One region of the Neorhizobium phenanthreniclasticum genome, then DNA from elsewhere that is predicted to be linked to it. Evidence: riboswitches for the same ligand, from Rfam matches in the RefSeq annotation. Region 1 holds a riboswitch; the other holds the start of a gene.

Region 1 (4,678 bases):
CCTATCGGTCTTGCTGATAGCCCTGATGGGTCGTGTTGATCTTCGTATTGCCCTGCTGGCCCTGCTTGCCGGGATCATTGGCGGCTTTGATCGTGCCGCGCCTGGTCTCTGCATGGGCCTGTTCGCCAGGCCCCTTGTGGCTCAGGTTATCGGAGGGTGTAGGGGGAAGTCTGCTGCTCATCTCGGGCCTCCTCATGGTCTTCGGTTTCCCAGACCATAACCCTCGGCATGTACCGATGTTCCTCAGTCAACGTCAGACAGCTTTGATCCGCAGCAGACGAAGCGCATTAAGGGTGACCAGCACGGTCGCGCCGGTATCGGCAAGGATTGCGGGCCAGAGCCCGGTGACGCCGAGGATCGTGGTCATCAGGAACACCGCCTTCAGGCCGAGCGCAATGGTGATGTTCTGGTAGATGTTGCGCATCGTCCGCTTCGAGAGTTCGATCATGTCGGCGATGTCCAGGACCCGCCCATGCAGCGCGGCCGCACCGGCAGTCTCAAGCGCGACATCCGTGCCGCCGCCGATCGCAATCCCCACATCCGCAGCAGCAAGCGCCGGTGCATCGTTGATGCCGTCACCGACCTTGCCGACCACGAAACCCTCACGCTTCAGTTCGCCGACGATGCGGCTCTTGTCTTCCGGCATCAGCTCGGCTCGCACCTCGACGTTGAGTTCCTTGCCGATTGCAGACGCCGTGCGGGCATTGTCGCCCGTCAGCATTACGGTTTTCACGCCGGCGTCAGAGAGTGCTTTCAGTCCCGCCATGGCGTCGGGGCGTGGCTGGTCGCGCATGGCGATCGCGCCGGCCAGGACGCCACCGACGATCAGCACGGACACGGTCTTGCCTTCGTCGTTGAGGCCGGCGATCCGCCGGGAATGGGCCATCGGCAGCGATACCCGTTCGGCCGCCGCCTTTGGCGAACACAGAAAGACTTCCTGGCCTTCGACCGTGGCGGCGACGCCCTTGCCATTCAGGGATTTGGCATCCGTCGCAGCCGGCATATCCACTTCATCCTCCGCCGTCTTGGCGAGGATCGCGACGGCCAGCGGATGGCTCGAGCCGGTTTCAAGCGCCGCGGCGTAACGCAGCACGTCTTCGGCATTGTGGCCGAAGGCGATCACATCGGTCACCTGCGGCTTGCCGGCGGTCAGCGTTCCGGTCTTGTCGAGCGCCACGGCCGTCAGCTTGCCGAGCGTTTCCAGAACGGCACCGCCCTTCATCAGCAAGCCGCGACGGGCACCGGAGGAAAGCGAAGCAGCGATCGCAGCCGGCGTCGAGATGACCAGCGCGCAGGGGCAGCCGATCAGCAGGATCGCCAGGCCCTTGTAGATCCACACCCCCCAGGCGGCACCGGCCACAAGCGGCGGCAGGATGGCAACCAGAGCGGCGACCACCACGACGCCGGGTGTGTAATAGCGTGAAAAACGGTCGATGAAACGCTCGGTCGGCGCCTTCTTCTCCTGCGCCTCCTCGACCATCCGGACAATGCGGGCGATCGTGTTGTCCTCCGCGGCAGCCGTCACCCGCACGCGCAACGCCGCATCGCCGTTGATCGTGCCGGCGAAAACCTTATCGCCGACGCCCTTCACGACCGGCGTGCTTTCCCCCGTCACCGGCGCCTGGTCGACCGCGCTCGTGCCGGCGACGATGACGCCATCCGCCGAAATCCGGTCGCCTGGCCGCACGAGGATGACGGAGCCAACCGCCAGGTTCTCGGCCGGCACCTCACGGGTCTGCCCGTTCACCTCCAGCAACGCGTTCTTCGGGACCAGCGCCGTGAGGCTGCGGATGCTCTGGCGCGCCTTGCCGGCTGCGACCCCTTCCAGAAGCTCGCCGACGAGGAAGAGGAAGACGACGGCGGCAGCCTCTTCCGAGGCATTGATGACGACCGCTCCGACGGCGGCAATGGTCATCAGCATCTCGATCGAAAACGGCGTGCCGGCAAGGGCTGCCATGACGGCGCGACGGGCGATCGGCACGAGGCCGATCAGCATCGCAGCAGTGAATATATAGGTGTCATAGGCCGGCACCACATGGCCGAGCCCGTAGGCAATTGCGAGCGCCGCACCGGCAACGATGGTCAGCCGGCCTTTGGCGCTCTTCCACCACGGTCCTTCCGTCGGCCCGTGGTCGTGACCATGAAGGCCTTCAATCTCCCTGGCGCCATGTGTGGAGTGGCTGCGGTCGTTATGGTCATGGCTGTGATCGTGCCCGCCATTGTGATCATGCTCATGCACCGTCGCGGATGGCGTCTTCCTGCCGAGCGCCCGCAGCGAATAACCAAGCCCGGTCACCTTTTTCTCGATCGCGCCCAGATCGCTCGTTTCGTCATGGCTCACTGTCATCGTGCCGGCGCCGACGGATACTGACACATCCTCGACGCCCGGCATGCGACGCACTGCCGTGTCGATCTTGGTCGCACAGCTTGCGCAATCCATGCCGCCAACCTTGTACCGAGCCTGATTTGTCGCTGCCATTTCTCTTTCCTTTCGGGATCGAGCACTTCCTTACAACCTCCAGCCACTAGAGCTTCAAGGGTATTTTTCAGAAAAATTCGCTGGCGGTCGCAGGCCGATCTGCGGTAAGCCTTGTCCCAGACAGGGGCGTCCGGCGTAAAGCTGGGCTGAGAAGTACCCTTTGAACCTGAACCAGATCATGCTGGCGGAGGGAGTCGTTCGGTTCTTCGATCAGAAGAACCCATGCGTCTGCCCCGCCGAACGAGGCGAGAATGCAGACCACACAGACTCCAGGCCAATTGCTGACTGCGATGCGTGCGAAAAATCCGCTTGTCCAGAACATCACCAATTTCGTGGCGATGAATATCGCGGCGAATGTGATGCTCGCTGCCGGCGCCTCGCCCGCCATGGTGCATACGAAAGAGGAGGCCGGCGAATTTGCCAGTATCGCATCTGCGCTGACGATCAATATCGGAACGCTTTCGCCGGATTTCCTGGCTGGCATGAAGGAAGCTGCGAAAGCCGCTGGCGAAACCGGCAAGCCCTGGGTGCTCGATCCGGTCGCCCATTTCGCCACCGCCTACCGCCGCGCTGCTGTCGCCGAACTCATGAAGCTGAAACCCACGATCGTGCGTGGCAATGCCTCCGAGATCATTGCGCAGGCAGGCAGCCAGTCGAGCGGCCACGGCGTTGACAGCGGCGATCCGACCGAGGCGGCGGAAGGTTCGGCGATCGCGCTTGCCCGGCAGAGCGGCTCCATCGTCGCGGTTACCGGTGAAGTGGATTTCGTCACCGACGGCCAGCACTCGGTTCGCATCATGGGCGGTTCAGCGCTGATGCCACGCGTCACTGCCCTCGGCTGCTCGCTCACCTGCCTCGTTGGCGCCTTTGCGGCGGCAAACCCGGAAGGACCGTTCGAGGCGACGGCGGCGGCACTCGCCATGTTCGCGGTCGCTGGCGAGGAAGCGGCTATCAGTGCCGCCGGACCAGGCTCCTTCTTGCCCCTCTTTCTCGATCGCCTTGCAACACTTTCGCCCGAGACGCTCGATACCAAAGCCAGGATCGTCAGCGCATGAAGAATTTCGACCTTTCCGTCTATCTCGTCCTCGATCCCGATCTCTGCCGCGAAATCGGCATGGTGGAGACTGCCCGGCTTGCCGTCGAGGGCGGCGCTACGATCGTGCAGCTCCGCGACAAGCACGCGGATACGGCGCAGATCATCGAGACCGGCCGTGCCCTGAAGGCAGCGCTTGCCGGCGCCAGAGTGCCACTGATCGTCAATGACGATGTCGAGGCGGCGATCGCAATCGGTGCCGCAGGCCTGCATGTCGGTCAGAGCGACATGGTCGCGGCTATCGCCCGCGAGCGCATTGGCCGGGACATGATCCTCGGTCTCTCGGTCGAAACCGAGGAACTGGCGCAACGCATCGATACCTCCGTCGTGGACTATGTCGGCATCGGCCCGGTCTTTGCGACCGTCACCAAGCCGGACCACAAGCAGCCGATCGGCTTCGACGGACTTGCCCGCATCGTCGCAGCAGCCCCCGTGCCGGCTGTTGCGATAGGCGGAATCAAGGCGGAGCATGCTGGCCCAGCACTTGCCGCCGGCGCGAGAGGCATCGCCGTCGTCTCCGCGATCTGCGGCCAGCCGGACCCCAAAGCCGCCACCCGCAGGATTGCCGAGGAAATCGAAAGGGCACGCGCATGATCCGCAATATTCTTTCCATCGCCGGTTCCGATCCCTCCGGCGGCGCCGGCATTCAGGCCGACCTCAAGACGTTTTCGGCACGCGGCACCTATGGCATGGCCGTGCTGACGGCGCTGACCGCGCAGAACACGCAAGGGGTCACGGGTGTGCATCCGGTGCCTGCCGAGTTCGTCGCGGAGCAGATCCGCACCATTTTCGCGGATGTGCGGGTGGATGCGGTAAAGATCGGCATGATTGCCAATACCGAGATTGCCGAAACGGTTGCGGATGTGCTCAAGCCCTATCGCGATAGCCTGCCGATCGTGCTCGACCCGGTAATGATCGCCAAGGGAGGCTCCCCGCTGCTTGCTTCGGAGGCGATGGATGCCGTCACCTATCGGCTGATGCCGGTTGCCACCGTCGTCACACCCAATCTGCCGGAAACAGCCGCCCTGCTCGGCGAACCCCTCGCCACCACCCGCCAGATAATGGCCGATCAGGCCGAACGCCTGCGTAAAATCGGTCCGAAGGCG
Region 2 (4,678 bases), on a different contig from region 1:
AGTGGAGCACATGCGGCATGTAGCTGGCCGGATCGAGGCCGGGGAAGACCGATGTCATGGCATCAGCCCCACAGGACGGCGCGAACGCTTTCCGGCCACGCCTTCACGTCGAGGCCGTGGGTGTGGAAGAGCGCCAGCGCGATGCGCTCCAGGCCGAAGCCGACGCAGGCGGTGTGCGCCGTCGAGCCGTCTTCCAGGTAGAGGCCCCATTTCGTGCCGAACGCGTCCTGATGGTAGTTGAAGCTCATGCAGGCGGTCGGTTTGGCGGTCGAGGTGATCGGGATCAGCAACTCGAACTTCAGGTTCTGATCGCGCTGGTTATTCACCAGCATTTTCCCCGCACGCCCGAAGAACGGATCGTTGGCCACGTCGATCGTCACGTCGAGACCGACCGACGTCATCATCTCGACGCCGCGGTCCATCCAGCGCTGGCGGAAGTCCGTCACATGCTGTTCGGTCCCCATGCAGACATATTCGCGCATGCGGAAAAGCTGCTGGCGGGCCGGATCCTTCGAAGGTTCATGGCGGAAGCAATAGCTCTGCAGGTCGTAGAGGCCGCCGGATTTCGGCAGCTTGCCGCGGCGTGCGACCGTCGGGTAGAGCGGGTAGCAGGCGGCCGGCGTCAGTACGATATCGGTCGCCTCCTGGCCTTTGGTCCAGTCTTCGCCCACTTCCATGCATTTCAGGAGGCTCATGTGGTCGAGCTCGCTGCCGCAGAAGGAATGCACCGTGCCGGCAAGCTGCGGGAAGCTCTTCATATAGCCGCTGGTTTCGAAGAATTCGCGGTTCATGCCCGGCGGAAAACGCATGGCCTCGGCACCATCGGCGCCGCCCACCCTGTCGATCAGTCGCTCGAAAGCGGCGATGACGTCCTCGAACTGGCCGCTTCGGCCGTAAAGACCGTCGACGCCGGTCTCGATCAGAAGGCCTGCATCGAACAGGCGGTCGAGAAAGGAAACTTGCATGTCCATTGGCTTCACCTCAATCAATTCATTTGAAGGGCAATTCATTTGACGAAGTGGGCGTCAGCCGAGAAGGCTGGTGTCCGGTTTCTGCACGAGCAACATGGTCGACGTGTTGCCGAGGATGCGGTCGTTGGAGATCATCAACTGGGCGGAATGGGCATCGCGCAGGTGCCTGCCGAGGCTGTAGGGCGTGCCGTTCTTGTAGCCCATGATGCCGCAGATGATCATCGCCTGGTTGATGATCGTCAGGATCGTCTCGGAGGAGGCGAGCTTGACGTTGTTCATGGCGATCGAGAACGCCATGGAGGAAAGCTGGTCCGGATCCGCCTTGGCATCCTCGTAGGCCCTGAGGCCCGAGAGGATGTTGGCCTTCAGGAGCTGCAGCAGGTTCGAGGCCTCGGCCAGCCGCAACGCGCCGGGCGGCTGCGAGCCGCCCGCCTTGCGGGCGGCGGCGCGCACGAAGGCCTGGGCGCGAAGCACCGCATCGGCGGCGATACCGTACCAGACGGCGCTCCACAGCAGGTGGGAGCTTGCGAGCATGGACTGTGCGGCGATTTCGGCGAAAGGCTTCGGGAAGACCTGTGCCGCGGGCGCCTCGCCCTTGAAGATGAAACCATCCGAGCAGGTGCCGCGCATGCCGAGCGTATCCCAGTCGACGGTCTTTTCGAGCATATACTGGCTCTTCCTGAAGACGGTCATCACCTGATCGCCCGGAGCCGCGTCCGCACGGGCGCGGGAGGTGACCATGATCGCGTCGGCGTGCTCCCCGTAGGAAATCACCGTCGCATCCTTGGTCAGCCGGCAGGTGTCGCCGTCGATCTCGATGGCGCAGATGGAATTGCGCAGGTTTCCGCCGATGCCGGCCTCCGTCGTCGCCGAGGCGACGAGAAGCTGGCGAGCGCAAAGCTCGCGCATGAAATCCCTGTGCCATTCGCTCTCGGCACCGTGCTCGACAAGGCTCGAAACCTTGATCTGGTGCATGGCGAAGACCATGGCGCTCGCGGCACAGGCCTGTCCCAGAATGGAGCAGATCTCCGCGAGCTCCTGCGTCGTCGCACTCTCGCCGCCGAAGGCTGCGGGGATCTGGATGCCGAGCAGGCCTTCGGCCTTCATGGCATCGACGGCTTCCTTCGGGAAGCGGCCTTCGCGGTCGACGGAATCGGCGAAATCGGCGGCCACCCTCGCCACGCGATGGGCGCGTGCGCCGAGGCTCATATCGGTTGCGACAGCGGCAAGGCTCATCACGCGGCCTCTTTGGCTTTCAGGATGTGGGATACCGTCTGCTCGATCGCCGAGATGCTGGCAAAGGACTTGCGGTTCAACAGGTTGTCCGGAAACTCGATGTCGAAGGCCTCTTCGAGGCCCAGCATGAGCTGCACGGATGCAAAGGAAGAAAGGCCCGCCGCATAAAGATCGGCGCCATCTTCCAGCTCGGTCACGGCGACCGGCAGATTGCCCAGTTTCGCCAGCAGTTCGCGAATGGTCTCGTTCATCTCGACGTCTCCCGATAATTGGAACTCAAGCGTTCATCGCTGGCGGGATGTTTAGGCCGGAAAGCATAAGATTCCGGTAAGAAACATGCTGAAAATCGGGCTGCGGGATTCGCTAAAATCCAATCGATCGGCATCTGTCCGAACTGGCTTGACAGGAGGGCTGCTCCGGTTTCTGATGTCCGGATTCACCAGGGGGGTCCCGGCAAGGGGCTGAGATACTGCTGGGCAATACGGCTTTGCCGATTGTGGCGCAGTGACCCGTTGAACCTGATCCAGTTCATACTGGCGTAGGGACGGTGCGGATGCTCACGGCTCAATGGCGGGATTCCCGCTCCGGCTCAAGGCGTTCTTCCATCATTCCAACACCGGACTGGGTCTCCAAACGTCAAACCTTGGAGCCTCAACCATGAATATCGCGACCACCAAGCTTACCCCGGTCGTCACCACCGGCCCGCTTCCCGCCTCGAAGAAGGTCCTGAAGCCCGGAGTCCTTCATCCCGACATCCGCGTGCCGATGCGCGAGATCGCGCTGCACCCGACCTCCGGCGAACCGCCGGTGACGGTCTATGACTCATCCGGTCCCTATACGGCCGAAGGCGCGACGATCAGCATTGAATCCGGCCTGCCGCGTCTTCGCGAAAGCTGGATCAAGGCCCGCGGCGACGTGGAGACCTATGAGGGACGCATCGTCAAGCCGGAGGACAACGGCTTCGTCACCGGCGATCGCCTGACGCCGGAATTCCCGGTCCGCAATGCTCCGTTGAAGGCGAAAGCAGGCCTGGCCGTCACCCAGCTCGCCTATGCGCGGGCCGGGATCATAACACCGGAAATGGAGTTCATCGCCATCCGCGAAAATCTCGGACGGCAGGCCGCCAAGGAAGCACTTGCCCGCGATGGCGAAAGTTTTGGTGCGCACGTGCCAGACTTTGTGACACCGGAATTCGTGCGCCAGGAAGTCGCCGCAGGCCGGGCGATCATCCCCGCCAATATCAACCACCCGGAGACCGAACCGATGATCATCGGCCGGAACTTCCTGGTGAAGATCAACGCCAATATCGGCAATTCGGCCGTCACCTCGTCGATGGCGGAAGAGGTCGAGAAAATGGTCTGGGCGATCCGCTGGGGCGCCGACACGGTGATGGACCTCTCGACCGGCCGCAACATCCACAATATCCGCGAATGGATCATCCGCAATTCACCGGTCCCGATCGGCACCGTGCCGCTCTACCAGGCGCTCGAAAAGGTGAACGGCATTGCCGAGGATCTCACCTGGGAAGTTTTCCGCGACACGCTGATCGAGCAGGCCGAGCAGGGCGTCGACTATTTCACGATCCATGCCGGCGTCCGGCTTGCCTACATTCCGCTCACCGTCGACCGCGTCACCGGCATCGTCTCGCGCGGCGGATCGATCATGGCCAAGTGGTGTCTGCATCACCACAAGGAGAGCTTTCTCTACGAGCACTTTGAAGAGATCTGCGACATCTGCCGCGCCTATGACGTCTCCTTCTCGCTCGGCGACGGGCTGCGCCCCGGCTCGATCGCCGACGCCAACGATGCGGCGCAGTTCGCGGAGCTGGAAACGCTCGGCGAATTGACGCAGATCGCCTGGGCGAAGGACTGCCAGGTGATGATTGAAGGCCCCGGCCATGTGCCGATGCACAAGATCAAGGAAAACATGGACAAGCAGCTGAAGGTCTGCGGCGAAGCGCCGTTCTATACGCTTGGGCCACTGACGACCGATATCGCGCCGGGCTATGACCACATCACGTCCGGCATTGGTGCGGCGATGATCGGCTGGTTCGGCACGGCCATGCTCTGCTACGTCACGCCGAAGGAACATCTCGGCCTGCCGGACCGCGACGACGTCAAGGTCGGCGTCGTCACCTACAAGATCGCCGCGCATGCGGCCGATCTTGCCAAAGGGCATCCCGCCGCTCGCATCCGCGACGATGCGCTGTCGCGCGCCCGGTTCGAGTTCCGCTGGGAGGACCAGTTCAACCTGTCGCTCGATCCGGAAACGGCGCGCAATTTCCATGACGAGACGCTGCCGAAGGAGGCACACAAGGTGGCGCATTTCTGCTCCATGTGCGGTCCGAAATTCTGCTCCATGCGGATTTCGCACGACATCCGTGCCGAAGCGCAGAAGGAGGGGCTGGAGGCGATGGCCGCGAAATACCGCGACGGCGGCGACCTCTACATGCCGGTCGGAAAGGATTGATG

What was found. A riboswitch is a leader RNA that binds a small molecule or an ion and turns the genes downstream of it on or off. The one in region 1 is predicted to bind thiamine pyrophosphate.
Region 2: linked by a shared signal. The riboswitch ahead of thiC (phosphomethylpyrimidine synthase ThiC) and the one ahead of thiM (hydroxyethylthiazole kinase) in region 1 are both predicted to bind thiamine pyrophosphate.

What each region holds. Positions count from the first base shown of each region.
Region 1 covers NZ_JBEAAL010000025.1:15,430-20,107, forward strand. The annotation lists gene ABK249_RS25370 (hypothetical protein) at 2-181, opposite strand; gene ABK249_RS25375 (heavy metal translocating P-type ATPase) at 254-2,479, opposite strand; TPP riboswitch at 2,592-2,689, shown strand; gene thiM (hydroxyethylthiazole kinase) at 2,731-3,534, shown strand; gene thiE (thiamine phosphate synthase) at 3,531-4,166, shown strand; gene thiD (bifunctional hydroxymethylpyrimidine kinase/phosphomethylpyrimidine kinase) at 4,163-4,678, shown strand, end outside.
Region 2 covers NZ_JBEAAL010000035.1:13,708-18,385, reverse strand. The annotation lists gene ABK249_RS29670 (DUF1839 family protein) at 1-58, opposite strand, end outside; gene ABK249_RS29665 (amino acid--[acyl-carrier-protein] ligase) at 63-971, opposite strand; gene ABK249_RS29660 (acyl-CoA dehydrogenase family protein) at 1,026-2,207, opposite strand; gene ABK249_RS29655 (acyl carrier protein) at 2,207-2,458, opposite strand; TPP riboswitch at 2,639-2,770, shown strand; gene thiC (phosphomethylpyrimidine synthase ThiC) at 2,865-4,676, shown strand.